4 regions of the Streptomyces sp. TLI_053 genome follow, and region 2 is predicted to be linked to each of the others. Evidence: riboswitches for the same ligand, from Rfam matches in the RefSeq annotation. Region 2 holds a riboswitch; each other region holds the start of a gene.

Region 1 (3,598 bases), 3.1 Mb from region 2:
AGCACGCTCGCGGTGTAGTCGAAGTCGTTGAGGTAGGCGCCGTGCTCGATGCCCCAGCCGCCGTTGTGGTAGGCGGCGAACTCGGTGACCACGTGGTGCCGCTGCGCGTTGAGCCAGACGAAGATGCCGTCCTGCAGGTTGTTGTGGGCCAGGCAGCGCTGGAAGGTCCAGACGCCCTCGCTGTTCTCCGGCCACTCGAAGCCGGAGGCGCCGGTGGCGCCCTGCACGCCGACGGCGACGCAGTCCACGGCCTTGCCCCCGGTGCCCGCGCCGAGGTTGAAGCCGGTCAGCCGGTACGCCCGGGGGTTGGGTTCGAGCAGGGTGCGGGAGGCGACGCAGGACTCGTAGACGATGTCGTCGGAGGGCTGCTGGGGAGTGCGGGTGTCCAGCGGGCCGTCCCACCAGTAGGCGTCCTCCCAGGTCTCGTGGCTGACGCAGCCGCGGAAGGTGATGCCGTGGCTGGCGTGCGGCACGAACGCGTGGCTGCCCGCGTCGCGGACGACCACGCCCTCGACCACGGTGCCCCGGGAGGCGTCGCCGAGCCGGTGGAAGTGCAGCCCGTACCGGCCGAGCACCGGCGCGGTGACGGGCGCGGTGCCGTTGGGGCCCCGCCAGGTCTCCTTGGTGTCGGCGCGCGGCCCGACCCAGCGCAGCGCGGTGTGCCGGACGTCGGCCCGGCGGGTGCTGGTGAGGTGGACGTGGGCGCGGCCCCCGGCGCTGCCCTCGACCCGGACGCTGCGGGTGAGGTTGAGCAGTTCGGCGCCGACGGTGACGCCCCCTCCGGCGGCCACCCTGGGGTGCGGGTACTTGAGCGGGGTGGTGAGGGTGACGGTGGTTCCGCTGACGGACCGGACGGTGACCAGGTCGTAGGCGGCGGCGAAGCCGTCCTGGTCCGGCGGACCGGTCGGGGTGACGGCCAGTTCGTCGCCGGGGAGCCAGCCCGCGGGCGGAGCGGCCAGGTTGACGACGGTGTCGCCGGCCCTGAGCTCGCGCTCGGCGCGGACCCAGGCGGTCTTGGCGGCGCCGTCGAGCCGCAGGTAGCCGGCGCCGGTGACCCAGAGGCCGACGTCGGTGTCCACCACTTTCATACCGTCACCCTGGAAGCGCTTCTCGTCGACGGCGGGGAAGCGGAGGGTGTGGACCCGGTCGCCGTCGGGGGCGAGGGCGAGCGTGCCGCGGATCTCGACGTTGCCCGCGGCGGCGAGGGTGAGGGTGCGGTCGGCGGCGAAGGTGAGGCTGCCGCCCGGCTCGACCAGCAGGGAGCCGACCTCGGCGTCGGTGTCGAGCAGGACCTTGTCGGTGATCCGGACGGCACTGCGCGGTCCGGGCGGACCACCGCCCCAGCCGGCCCGGTCGGACCAGCGGCGGCCGCCCTGGTCGACGGTGGGCGCGGGGGCGGGCTGCTCGGGGGGCCCGGTGCCCGGGGCGGCGCCGGCGCCCGGCGAGGCGGCGCCGTGGCCGCCGTCCTGGCCCATCGGGGCGGCCGCCCCGGGCGGGTCGGTGCCGACGACGGCGGCCGGGGTCACCAACCGGGTCTCGCCGGTCAGGGAGCGGCGCAGGACCTCCTCGCCGCTGATCGCCGCGAAGGCGGTGCCGACGGCCAGCCAGCGCAGTAAAGCGCGGCGACTTACGGGAGTTCGGGGTGGTTCGGGCGGGATGTCCGCTCTGCGATGTTTTGCCCTGCGGTGCGCTCCACGTGACCTGGCGGCCGGACGGGCGGCGTCCGGCTCCTCGTCGATGCCCATCGGTGCGTAGCCCTCCCCCCGGGCGGCTGCGTCGGCGTCGGCATGGTGCCGACGCTCTGAAGCATAGGCAGTTGTGTTGGCCATGACGGGCGTTGCCGGAAATCGGTCATTTCTGATCATGAAGGACAGCGGTTCAGCACGGCTTTCGCAAACTGTGACGGTCATCACACATGTTTGCGGTTTGAAGCCGCCTCTGCTTAACGTGCTCCCCGTTCGTGGCCACACGGACCCAGCCCGTCCGCGACGCCGAGTCCTGCCGTCGGGCGTGCTGGCAGCGCAATGCATCACGGCAGGAGCGGGGGAACCACAGGTAGTTCGCCCAGGACCGGTCCACGGACCGGACCCGGGCTAGGGGTGAAGCCGCGTCCACAGCGCGGCCGGGCTACTCCGGCCCGAATCCGACAGCTCACCTCGCAGGCGTGGGAGAGGACCACGTCTTCATGCTGCCCACCAACGGCACCCGTCTGTCCGGCCGCACCCGTCGCGCGATCGCCGCCCTCGGCGTCGCGGGCATCGGCCTCACCGTCCCCTGCCTCACCGCCGGCACGGCCTCGGCCGCCTCCGTCGCCACCTGGGACAAGGTCGCCCAGTGCGAGAGCACCGGCAACTGGAGCATCAACACCGGCAACGGCTTCTACGGCGGCCTCCAGTTCACCAACTCCACCTGGGCCGAGTTCGGCGGTACCTCCTTCGCCGCCCGCGCCGACCTCGCCACCAAGGACCAGCAGATCGCGATCGCCGAGAAGGTGCTCGCCGTGCAGGGCCCCGGCGCCTGGCCGGTCTGCTCGGTCCAGGCCGGTCTGACCAAGGGCGGCACCCCCGCCGCCGTGGACACCTCGGCCACCGCCGCACCGGCCGCCAAGACCCCGGCCCCGGCCGCCAAGCCCGCCGAGAAGCCGGCCGCCAAGCCCGCGAACCCGGCCCCGGCCGCCGACGACGCCGCCCAGCAGCGCACCGGCGCCCAGGACTGGCAGGAGTGGCACCGCCAGGCGGGCCAGGAGGCCTCCGCGGACTACACCGTGGTCGCCGGCGACTGGCTGTCCTCCATCGCCGACAAGAACAACGTCCAGGGCGGCTGGGAGCGGCTGTACGAGCTCAACCGCGCCACCCTGTCCGAGGGCCCGCACAGCATCTACCCGGGCCAGCACCTGACCCTCGGCGACCGCGCCGAGGCGAAGGCCCCGGCCGCCGACCGGTCCGGCCAGGGCTTCGACTGGTTCAACCGCGCCAAGGACGCGCAGAACGGCTCCGGGACCGCTGCCAAGCCCGCCGCCCAGCCGGCCGCGAAGGCCGAGACCCCGGCCCCCGCCCCGGCCGCCACCGGCAGCATGGCCGCCGCCGTCTCCTTCGCCCAGTCGAAGGTCGGCCAGGCCTACGTCTACGGCGGCACCGGCAACGGCGGCTGGGACTGCTCCGGCCTGACCCAGGCCGCGCTGCGCGCCGCGGGCGTCTCCGTCCCGCGCGTCGCCGCCGACCAGGCCGCCGCGTCCACGCACGTCTCGCTGGACTCGCTCAAGGCGGGCGACCTGCTGTTCTGGTCCAACAACGGCCAGGACTCCGGTGTCTACCACGTCGCCCTCTACATCGGCGACGGCAAGTACGTCGAGGCCGCCAACCCGAGCTCGGGCGTGCGGGTCCAGACCGTCGCCAACTGGGCGCCGGACTTCGCCGGCCGGGTCTGATCCGGCAGTGCGCCCCGGCCCCGGGGGAGTCGTCGCTCCTCTCCCCGGGGCCGGGGCGTGCCCGCGCACGGCACCGGCGCGGTCACGGTTCCCGGACAGCCATGGTCAGGGACGCGCCCCGGCGGGCATGCTGCTGCTCTGCACCCGAGGAGGAGTCACCATGGCCCAGGT
Region 2 (3,598 bases):
GCTGGACGGCGGCGGCCGGGCGGACGGCGCGTGCGGTCCCAGGCGATCGGGCGATCGAGCGATCGAGTGATCGAGCGGTCAGGCGAGCTCGGCGAGGAAGCCCAGCAGGGCGTCGGCGGTGGCCTCCGGGTGGTCGGCCATCGGGTAGTGCCCGGCACCCTCGACCATCACCTTGCGTGCCCCGAGCGCGGCGGCCTGCCGGTCGGCGACCAGCTCCGGGTCGCCGAAGTCGGGGTCCTCGGAACCCATCACCACCAGCGCCGGGCAGTGCACGGCCGAGGTCCAGCCGAGGGGCGAGGAGTCGCCGTGCACATAGCCCCGGGTGGCGGCCCGCCGGCCCGGGGTGCGCAGCGCGGAGACCAGCCCGGCCACGTACTCCTCGTGGTCGGCGGGCTTGGGGCCGGGGAAGGCGGCCCTGCGCAGGTAGAGCCCCCAGAACGCGGGCGAGCGCACCAGCAGCGCGCCCATCGCCCGGACCACCGTCCGCTGCAGGGCGGTGGGCGGCACGTTCTCGACGAAGGCGTCGATCAGGACGATCCCGGCGACCCGCTCCGGGGCGTCCCCGGCGGCTCCGACCACGCTGGCGCCGGTGTAGGAGTTGCCCGCCAGGACGGCCCGGTCGATGCCCAGGTGGTCCAGCAGGGCGAGCACGTCTCCGGCGATCGCGGCGGGGGAGTAGTCGTCCCAGTGGATCGAGGAGTCGCCGAAGCCGCGCAGGTCCATGGTGATCACCCGGCGGCCGGCGGCGGTCAGCAGCGGGCGCAGGTGCCGGTACGCGGCCCGGCTGTCGAGCATCCCCGGGAGCAGGACGACGGGGGTGCCGTCGCCGCGCCCGGTGTCGTCGAAGGCGATCCGGCCACCGGGGAGGTCGAGGTAGCGGGTGGCGGGGGCGATGGTGCCGTTCATGGGAGCCTCCTCGGGCGGTCGTCGGCGAGTGCCGATAGCCATAAAGCTAAGGCTAATAGCCTTAGCCGTCAAGCCCTCCCGAGCGGCGGTCCGCGCCCGGGCCGGTCAGACTCCCTCCACCTTGAACGGGTCGTGCTCGGTCAGCAGCTTGTCCAGCCGGGCCTGGTCGACCCTGGTGACGAGATCGGTGGTCTCCTGCCGGTCCCGGACCACCTTGGCCAGGGTGAACGCCGAGGTGACCGTCCAGAGCAGGCCGACGGCGAGGAAGGCCCTGGTCCACGGCTCGACCGGCAGGTAGGCGATCCCGGCGCCGAGGGCGGTGCCGGAGAGGGCGAAGGACAGGACGGCCTGGATGTAGTAGGCGGCCGTGGTGCGTGACTGCATCGGTGCGCTCATGGCGCCCAGAATGGCCGCGCGGCTCCGGTCGCACATGAGTAGTCGTACTCAGATGGGAGCCCGTTCGTTGACGTCCTCTCACGTTCGGTAGTGTCAGGTGTCATCAAACGTCACAAATCGCCCATCGGACCGCGCAGCGTCCGATCCGTGTCCGGTCGTCATCAACGGATGGCTTGGAATCGGGGGGCTCTCGGATTAACGTTTGATAACGCAGCGCGGACCGCAACGCCGTACCCAGACGGCACCGTGCGCCGTCGCCTAATCCCGCCGGCCGGCCTCCGGGCAGGCCATGGGAGCCGGGGAACCATGTTCCTTGGGGTGAATCGGCAGGGTCGGGGCATCGCCCGGACCCAGCCGTAGGAGACCTTCCTGCTCCGAACCCGTCAGCTAACCCGGTAGGCGCGAAGGAAGGAAAGGAGCGCGCCTCCGTGGCGTCGACGCACACCCAGGCACACCCGTCCGGGTCCTCCACCGGCACCCAGCTGCTCGACCACCCCGGCCCGTTCGCCGGCCACGGTCCCTTCGGCGGCTCCGCCGACGAGAGCGCCCCGCCGGCCGCCGACACCAGCCGGCACCGGATGCCCCGTCAGACCCGCGGCACCGCGCCGCTGCTCGGCGTCACCGCCGTCGCCGCCACCCTGGGCGCGACCGGCTTCGCCTCCGCCACCCCGGCCGCCGCGCCCGCCGTGGAGACCCCCGACGAGACCCCGGTCGCGCTGTCCGCCGACCCCGGCCTCGCGCTCGCCGCCCGGATCCAGCAGCAGGCCGACAGCCAGCGCACCGCCGCCGAGGAGACCGCCCGGGTCCAGGCCGCCCAGGAGGCCGAGGCCAAGCGCGCCGCCCAGGTCGCCCAGCAGGAGCAGGCCCGGCGCACCGCCGAGGAGGCCGAGAAGGCCAAGCTCGCCGCCATCAAGCTGCCGGTCCGCGACTACCGGCTCTCCGCCCACTACGGCCAGAGCGCGCGCTACTGGGCGCACCTGCACACCGGCCTCGACTTCGCCGCCGACCAGGGCGAACCCGTCTACGCGGTCGGCCAGGGCACCATCACCTCGGCCGGCTGGGCCGGCGCCTACGGCTACCGGATCGTCGAGACCCTGCCCGACGGCACCGAGATCTGGTACTGCCACCTCTCCTCGATCATCAAGGGCTCCGGCAAGGTCCTCCCCGGCCAGCAGATCGGCAAGGTCGGCGCCACCGGCAACGTCACCGGCGCCCACCTGCACGTCGAGGTCCGCCCCGGTGGCGGAGCCCCGGTCGACCCGGAGACCTGGTTCGAGCAGCGCGGCGTCACCCCCTGACGCCGTCTTCCTGACCCGGCTCCCCCGAGCACGACGAGGGGCCCCGGCCGCACGGCGGCTCCAGGGGCCCCTCGCCGTGTTCCGCGCCTACTCCGGCGCCCGCTCGTCGCCGTCCGTGTCCGCGTCCGGGGCCGCGTACCCGTCGCCGTCCGTGTCCGCGTAGCCGTCCGCCGGTTCGTCGCCGTCCGTCTCCGTGAACCCGTCGCCGTCCGCCCGCTCCTCCGCCCAGGCCGCGTCCAGCCCGGCCAGATAGGCGTCGATCTCCGCCGGCCCCGGCTCCGGCGCCAGCTCCGGGAACTCCGCCACCAGCAGCTCCGGCAGCCCCGGCACCGTCCAGGTCCCGGCCAGCTCCAGCGCCGCCAGCGCCGCGGCCTCCTCGAACGCCCCGAAGTCCCCGGCCAGCTCCTCCGGCATCGGCCGGCCCAGGGCCGTCAGCTCGGCCAGGTTCCGGTAGCTGCGCCGCATCAGCCCCTGTTCCAGCAGCCGCCGCGCGCCGTCCGTGGCCATCCCGACCGCCAGCGTCCGGCCGCCGGCCTCCCAGCCCCCGTCGTCCACCGGGTCCAGCACGCCGTCCGCCTCCAGCGCCGCGAACGACGCCAGCCGCTCCTCCTCCGGCAGCTCCCGGAACCCCTCCAGCCAGGCCCGCACCGCCTCCCCGTCGGCGGTGTCCACCCCGGCCGCGCGCAGCAGCAGCGTGTACAGCCGGGGCCAGGTCACCAGGTCGGCCCGGCGCAGCAGTCCGGCCGCCACCTCGCCCTGCCACTCGGCCTCCGCGTGCAGCCGCTCCTGCCGCTTGGCGTTCAGCCGCTTCGCCGCCCGCCGGTGGTCGATCAGCAGCCGCACCGCCGCGCCGTACGCCAGCGGGTCCTGCCCCGGCTCCGGCTGGACGTACAGGTACAGGCGCTCGTACAACAGGTGCTCCACCGCGGCGGAGGTGAGTTCGGGCCAGCCGTCGTGCATCCTGCCCTCGCCCAGCTCCAGCAGCGCCAGCACCGCTC
Region 3 (3,598 bases), 1.4 Mb from region 2:
TGTCCCGGTAGAAGATCACCAGGTCTCCCGGCCGTGCTTCGGAGATGCCGACCCGCCGGCCGGCGTACGCCTGGGCCTGCGAGGTGCGCGGCAGGGTCACTCCCGCCTGCCGCCAGCTGTAGTACATCAGACCGGAGCAGTCGAACGCCTTGGGCCCGGTGGATCCGTAGACGTAGGGCGAGCCGATCATCCGCACCGCGGCGGCCAGCGCGGCGCCGCCGCGTTCGGAGGCGGGCGGGGTGGTGCCGAGGTCGAGCCGGTCGGTGCCGCGGGTGGCGCGCTGCTCGGCCTCGCGGGCGTCCTGGGCGGCGAGCCGGGCGCGTTCGGTGGCGCCGAGGCTGTTGAGCAGCCGCTGCGCCCTGGCGAGCCGCTGCTGGATCTGCTGCTTGCCGTCGGCCAGCGCCTTGCGGGTCTGTTCCAGCTCGGCGAGCTTCGCCGAGGCCTCGGCCCGACGCTGGTCGAGCACCCGCTGACGGCCCAGCACCTCGTGCAGGGTCTCGTTCTGCCGCTCGGCGGCCTGGTCGAGGGTGCGGGCCCGGGAGAGGTAGCCCTCCGGGTCGGTGGAGAGCATCAGCTGGACGGTCTGCGCCATGCCGCCGCCCCGGTACTCCGCGCCGGCCACGGTGGCGAGGTCGCCGCGCAGCTGGTTGAGCTCGTCCTGGGAGACGGCGATCTGCTGCTGGAGCGTGCCGGTCTCGTGCTGGAGCCGCTGCTGGGCCTCCTGGGCGGCGTTGAAGCGCTCCGAGGCCTGCTCGGCCTCGTCGTAGAGCTGCTCGACCTGGGCCTTGACGTCCTTGCGGTTCGCCGGGGCGTCGGGCGCGCCGGGAGCCGCCTGCGCGGTGCCGCCGGTCGCCACGCCCAGCGCGGTGGTGGCCGCCGCGGTGAGCACCAGCGCCCGGGCGAGCGTGTGAGCACCTGACAGCGGGGAACGGCGGTGCGCGGTCATTCGACGTCGGCTCCGATCCTGGGCCCGGACCCGCCGCCGCACCGGACCGGTCGGCTGTCGAAGCGGGCATCCGGTGGCAGACGTTAGCGAGTCAGGGCAACCGTTTCCAAACCCCTCCGAACCCGAATATTCGGTCACCGATCGGACATCAGACCGGTTCGCCCGCCGGGCCTTCCGGCGACCGGGCGACGACCGGGGGCAAAGCCGCAGGCCCGGCCTCCCCTCGGGGAGACCGGGCCTGCCGGGATTCTGCCGACCCGGGGGTCAGAGGCGCACGATGGTGTTGACCGGCATGTTGGACGCCGACTCGTAGCGGACCGACGCGCCCGGCTTCGGGGCGTGGATGACCTGGCCACCGCCGACGTAGATGCCGACGTGGTGGCGGTCGCCGTAGAAGATCACCAGATCGCCGGGCTGGGCCTGGGAGATGTCCGAGCCGATCCGGGTCCCGGCGTTGGCCTGCTCCTGCGAGGTGCGCGGCAGCGACACACCCGCCTGGGCGTACGCCCAGCCGGTGAGGCCGGAGCAGTCGAAGGAGTTCGGGCCGGTGGCGCCGTAGACGTACGGGGCGCCGAGCTTGCTCTCGGCGGCGGCGATCGCGGCGGCGGCGCGCGAGCCGTTGGCGGCCGGCGCGGCCGGCCTGGCGGGCGCCGAGGCGGCGGGAGCCGGGGAGCTCAGGTCGCTGCGGCTGGTGTCGCGGGTGGCGCGCTCGGCGTCCGCCTTGGCCTTGGCGACCTTGGCGGCCTCGGCCTTGGCGGCGTCCGCCTTGGCCTTGGCCTCGGCGGCGGCCTTCTCCTCGGCCGCGCGCAGGGCCTGGCGCTCCTGCTCGGTGAGCGTGTTGAGCAGCTGCTGGGCCTTCGCCAGCTTGCCCTGGACCTCGTCCTTGGAGGTCTTCAGCTGCTGGGTGGTGGACTCCAGCTCACCGAGCTTGGTCTGGGTCTCGGTGCGGTCCTGGTCGAGCCTGCGCTGCTGCTCCTGGAGCTCCTTCAGCGCGCCGGACTGGGTGGAGCCGGCCTGGTTGAGGGCGTCGGCCTGGCTGAGGAAGTTGTCCGGGCTGGCGGACAGCATCAGCTGGACGGTCTGCGATATGCCGCCGGTGCGGTACTGCTCGCCGGCGATCTCGGAGAGGCCGCCCTGGGCCTCCGTCACCACGGCCTGCTGGCGGGCCACCTTGTCCTGCAGCTCGGCGACCTGCTTCTGCAGCTCCTGCTGCTTGGCCTGGGCGCCGTTGTACTTCTCGGTCGCGACCTCGGCCTGCTCGTTGAGCTGGTCGACCTGCTCCTTGACCTGGTCCTTGGTCGGCGCGGGGTCGGCGTGGGCGCCGGACTGCGCGGAGAGGGCGACGGCAGCGGCGGCGAGACCGGTCATGATCGAGACCCGGGTGCGGCCGGCGGGCTTGGGACGACGATGGGACGCCACGAAGGCGGACTCCTTCTTCCTCATCCGCCTACCGGGTGAGCTGACGGGTTCGGGCGGAAGCGTGCCCTACGACGCCTCACCGTCCGCGCGAGCGGCCGACCTGGCGCCGATTCACCCCGGAGGAACGTGGTTCCCCGGCTCCGCTCCACAGCGGACCCCCGACTGCTGGGTCTGGTTCGGGCGGGCACCTGCGGCCCCGCCCGGCTGCTTCGCGAACTCGGCGGCGAACCCCACCGCCACCCAGGCTGGGTGATCGACTGTGCGAGGTTCGAAGCACGACCCTAGTAACAGATCCGTGATCCGTTCAAATCCTTGTCAGAAAAAAGCCAGAAGAATACCCAAGTTCCTTTGTGAATATGACCGAGTGTGATCACATCCCCACATCAGGCTGATCATTTCCACCTGGACGGCCTAATGCCCGACCCAAACCCCAACGCCACCCCCGGTCGGGGGTGGCGCTGATCACAGGGGCCGGAAACCGCCCCCGGGGGTGTCGTGGCGGAGCGTCAGACCCGGCGGATCGCGTTGATCGGCATGGCGTCGGCCTTCATCACCTTCACCACGTCACCGGTGTGCGGCGCGTGCACCACCATGCCGTTGCCGATGTACATACCGACGTGGCTGCGGTCGGCGCGGTAGATGATCAGGTCGCCCGGCTGCGCCTCGGCGAGGGACGGCACCCGGCTGCCGTAGTTGGCCTGCGCCTGCGAGGTGCGCGGCAGCGAGACGCCGGCCTTGGCGTAGGACCAGACCATCAGGCCGGAGCAGTCGAAGGTGTTCGGGCCGACGTCGCCCCAGCCGTACGGGGAACCCTGCTTGCTCATCGCGTTGGCGACGGCCGACCCCGCCATGCCACTGGCCTGGGGCAGGCTGGCCGGGTCGGTGCGCTCGCTGCCGCGCGAGGCGCGGTCGGACTGCTGCTGCGCCGCCTTGACGGCCGCGCGGTCGGCGGCGCTGAGCGAGTTCAGCAGCTCCTGCGCCTCGCGGAGCTTCTTGCCGACCTCGGTCTTGGACTGGTTCAGGTCCTTGGTGGTGCTGTCCAGCGAGGCCAGCACGGCGGCGGCCTCGGCCTTCTGCTGGTCGAGCCGGCGCTGCTGGTCCTGCAGCCCCTTGAGCGCCTCGGCCTGGCTGGAGCTGGCCTGCTGCACGCTGGAGGCCTTGTCCAGGTACCCGGACGGGTCGGAGGACAGCATCAGCTGGACGGACGGGTCGATGCCGCCGGTGCGGTACTGC
Region 4 (3,598 bases), 2.9 Mb from region 2:
TGCCCTCGGCGATCCAGGCCACCTACCGGGTCTCCGCCGATCCGAGGGCCTGGGCGTTCATGGGCAACTCCACCGGCGGCTACTGCGCGCTCAAGCTGGCGATGCGCCACCCCGACGTCTACCCGACCGCCGTCTCGCTCTCCGGCTACTACCAGGCGGCCGACGACCCGAGCACCGGCGACCTCTACAACGGCAGCGAACAGCGCCGCAACGAGGCCGACCTGATGTGGCGTCTCAAGAACCTGCCGCAGCCCGCGATCTCCGTGCTGCTGGCCGGCACCCGGGAGGGCGACGGCAACTACCGGCGCGAGACCGAGGCGTTCGTGGCCGCCACCCGCAGCCCGATGAAGGTCTCCTACAGCATGCTGGAGACCGGCGGCCACAACTTCGAGACCTGGAGCAAGCTGCTCCCGTCCTCACTGGAGTGGATCTCCCAGCGCCTGACCGTCCCGGCCGCGAGCCCGTCGGCCTGACCGACGCGGCGGCGGGGCCGTCGGCCCGACCGGCACGGCCGGGTGTCCGCGCGGGCGCAGGCGCTCAGACCACCTGCTCCAGGGTGCCGGTGTGCAGCTCGCCGACCCGGCCGCCCTCGCCCTCGTACGTCCAGAACGCGCGGACCGTCATCCGGGCCAGATCCATCACGTGGCTCACGGTGATGCCGCTCACCTCGGTCCAGCTGACGAAGTAGACCTGCGGGCCGACCTCGGCGACGTGCAGGGAGACGTCCTCCCACTGGCCCGCCGATTCGCCGAGGCCCTCCCAGCGCAGCCGCTTGCCGTCGGCCGAGTAGGCGTTGCGGAAGGCCGCGCCGTTGTCGACCCGGAACAGGAAGGTACGGCCGGCGAAGGCGGGCAGGGACGCGGTCATGGTGGGGCGGGTCTCCTCGTCTCTGGACGTGCTGTCGTGGTGCTCGCTGCGCCCCGGACGGTTCCGGACGCGGATGGATCTCCAACCTATCCGACCACCCCGCCTCCGTGGCGCACTTTCCCCGTCGGACCCGCCACCACGGCCACCCGGAATCGCCACCACGGCCACCCGGAATCGCCACCACGGCCACCCGGAACCACCGTCCGGGGGCCCGGCGCGGCGGTGTGAGCTGCGCGACAACCACCCCCGGAATGTTGTCCGTGCGCGGACGGCCTGCCTAGCCTGCAGGAGCTTCCGCCGCAGCGGAGCCCCGCCGTCGGGACGCCGAGTCCCGTCCACCCGCCGGCCGGCAGTCGAGCACCACAGCGGACGGGAGCGGGGGACCCAGGTCAGTGCCCGGCCGCGCGCCGATCGTGCGTGTGCGTCGAGGCTAGGGGTGAAGCCGCTCTCCGGACGGCCGGGCAACCTCAGCGCCCGAACCCGACAGCTCACCTCGTAGGCGTCGCAGAGGACCACTGCCATGCCCACTGCCTCCCCGCAGCCCCCTCGGCCTGCCCGGAACCCGGGCCTCCTCGCCCGCCGTCCGGCCGCCCGCCACGCCCGTCCCTCCCACCGGGGCCGCACCGCGGCCCTCGCCGCCACCGGGGCGCTCGCCGTCACCGGTGCCGGACTGCTCGGCCTCCCCGCCGTGACCGGCGCCCAGGCCGCCGCCCTGCCGACCGTCACCCAGGACAAGCTGGTCCCGGCCACGATGGTCGCCGGCAAGGCGACGGCCGCCTCGCTCACGCTGCACTCCTCGTCCTGCTTCACCGCGAAGACCGTCGGCGTCGGCGTGCGCGACGCGGCCGGGCGCAACCTCGACTTCCCCGGCAACCGGAGCAACGTCCAGGTCTGTCCCGCCGGTCTGTCGATCACCACCGGTACCCGGACGCTGGCGGCCGGCACCTACACCCAGTTCGGCTTCTGGCAGGACAGCACCGGTGCCTGGCACAACCTGCCCTCCCGCCAGCTCGTCGTCTCGGCCGGCACCCCGACGCCGACCCCGACGCCGACCCCCACTCCGACCCCCACCCCGACCCCGACGCCCACCACCCCCGGCACGGGCGCCCCGGTCGCGGGCAAGAAGCTGACCTGGTCCGACGACTTCGACAGCCTCGCCCTCGGCTCCCGCTGGACCGCCGACCGGAGCAGCTCCTACCACTACGGCGACCACAACCCGAACGACAACAAGCTCGACTGGCTGAACAAGAACAACGTCGCCGTCTCCGGCGGCGTCGCCACCTTCACCGCCAGGCCGGGCAGCCACACGCTGGAGAACGGCAAGCAGGCCTGGGACACCGGGCTGCTCACCACCGAGTACTCCGGCGAGGGCTTCAAGGTGAAGACCGGGGACTACATCGAGACCCGGGTCAAGCTCCCGGCCGGCACCGGTGCCTGGCCGGCGCTGTGGACGTGGAACAGCACCAGCGGCACCCACGGGGAGATCGACTCCTTCGAGTACCACAGCGACAACCCGAACCTGCTGGAGCTGACCAACCACATCAACCCGGGCCACCTGTACTACACCGACGCCAAGGCGATCGCCAAGGACGGCTGGGTCACCATCGGCACCCACTACGGCGCCGCCTCGGTCGACTGGTACGTCAACGGCACCAAGGTGTTCTCCGACGGCAAGGGCGTCGGCGCCGGCTGGACGGCGTACCCGATCCTCAACCTGTCCCTGAGCGCGGGGAACTACCACCCCGCGCCCTCGGGCACCACGCCGATCACCTTCGCGGCGGACTACGTCCGGGTGTACCGGTAACAACGCCCACCGCTCCGGGGCCGACGGTCAGGCGATCGGCCTCGGAGCGGTGGTCTCGACGACGTCGATCGTGAACGGCTGCCGGTTGTTCGCCTCGTTCCGGTCGTCGTCGCCGCGCACCGCGACGTAGCCGCCCGCCAGCTCGCCGAGCGGGACGTCGGCGGAGAGCCGGAGCGGGATCAGCGCCGTCGCGCTGCGGAACTTCGGCAGTCCGGCCGGGAAGGTGCAGCGCACCCGGTGGCCGTTCTGGAACTCGTAGCAGTTCTCCGGGAAGAACGGCCCCTCGGCCGTGACCCCCTCGGGCAGGGTGACCACCACGGTGAACGGCGAGGCGGTCCGGTCCGGGCCGAGGTTGCCGACGAAGGCGTGCAGGGTGGTGGTGCCGCCGGGCGCGGCCGGGTCCGGGTCGATCCGGACGACGTAGAGGTCGGAGTCCGAGCGCTTGGCCGCGGCCGGGTCGGCGTTGGCGCCCGGCTCCGCGGCGCCGGGGTCACCGGCCCCCGGCGCCGGGGCGCTCGTCCCGGGCGCGGGCGCCTTGTCGTCCGGCGGACAGACCGCGCCGGCCTGTCCGGCGGCCAGCACCGCCACCGTGCACCCCGTCGCCAACGACCTGCCGAGAAGCCTTCGAACGGAACCGCTGCGGGTCATCGCCGCTCACCCTGCCCTTCGTGTCCGGCGGGCCCGCGCCGTCGCGGGCCGCGTCCGGACCAGCGTCGCCGACCGGTCCGCCGAGGCCGGACGACCCGCTCCCGGACGGCTCGAAGGGGCCCTCGAACGGGTGAACCTCCGGGCGTGTCGCCATGCCGACGGACCGTCGGGGACCCGGCGCCGGGCTTGTCAGGGAGCCAGCACCTGGCCCAGCCGGGCCGCGATCCCGTGCATCACCGGCACCAGCGACGCCGCGCCGGCCTGCTCCTCCAGCGCCCT

What was found. Region 2 has a riboswitch for cyclic di-AMP ahead of BLU95_RS21240 (M23 family metallopeptidase). Riboswitches for the same ligand answer to the same signal wherever they lie in the genome.
Region 1: linked by a shared signal. The riboswitch ahead of BLU95_RS44995 (transglycosylase family protein) and the one ahead of BLU95_RS21240 (M23 family metallopeptidase) in region 2 are both predicted to bind cyclic di-AMP.
Region 3: linked by a shared signal. The riboswitch ahead of BLU95_RS27520 (C40 family peptidase) and the one ahead of BLU95_RS21240 (M23 family metallopeptidase) in region 2 are both predicted to bind cyclic di-AMP.
Region 4: linked by a shared signal. The riboswitch ahead of BLU95_RS43240 (glycoside hydrolase family 16 protein) and the one ahead of BLU95_RS21240 (M23 family metallopeptidase) in region 2 are both predicted to bind cyclic di-AMP.

The regions. Positions count from the first base shown of each region.
Region 1 is NZ_LT629775.1:2,142,162-2,145,759, forward strand. It holds gene BLU95_RS08390 (hypothetical protein) at 1-1,745, opposite strand, end outside; cyclic di-AMP (ydaO/yuaA leader) riboswitch at 2,011-2,178, shown strand; gene BLU95_RS44995 (transglycosylase family protein) at 2,165-3,427, shown strand; gene BLU95_RS08400 (hypothetical protein) at 3,588-3,598, shown strand, end outside.
Region 2 is NZ_LT629775.1:5,232,708-5,236,305, forward strand. It holds gene BLU95_RS21230 (alpha/beta fold hydrolase) at 79-906, opposite strand; gene BLU95_RS21235 (YiaA/YiaB family inner membrane protein) at 1,012-1,302, opposite strand; cyclic di-AMP (ydaO/yuaA leader) riboswitch at 1,548-1,718, shown strand; gene BLU95_RS21240 (M23 family metallopeptidase) at 1,731-2,600, shown strand; gene BLU95_RS21245 (hypothetical protein) at 2,688-3,598, opposite strand, start outside.
Region 3 is NZ_LT629775.1:6,630,648-6,634,245, reverse strand. It holds gene BLU95_RS27525 (C40 family peptidase) at 1-946, opposite strand, end outside; gene BLU95_RS27520 (C40 family peptidase) at 1,211-2,365, opposite strand; cyclic di-AMP (ydaO/yuaA leader) riboswitch at 2,376-2,528, opposite strand; gene BLU95_RS27515 (C40 family peptidase) at 2,872-3,598, opposite strand, start outside.
Region 4 is NZ_LT629775.1:2,364,598-2,368,195, reverse strand. It holds gene BLU95_RS09330 (alpha/beta hydrolase) at 1-473, shown strand, start outside; gene BLU95_RS09325 (phenolic acid decarboxylase) at 538-867, opposite strand; cyclic di-AMP (ydaO/yuaA leader) riboswitch at 1,263-1,384, shown strand; gene BLU95_RS43240 (glycoside hydrolase family 16 protein) at 1,388-2,671, shown strand; gene BLU95_RS09315 (hypothetical protein) at 2,699-3,319, opposite strand; gene BLU95_RS09310 (IclR family transcriptional regulator) at 3,509-3,598, opposite strand, start outside.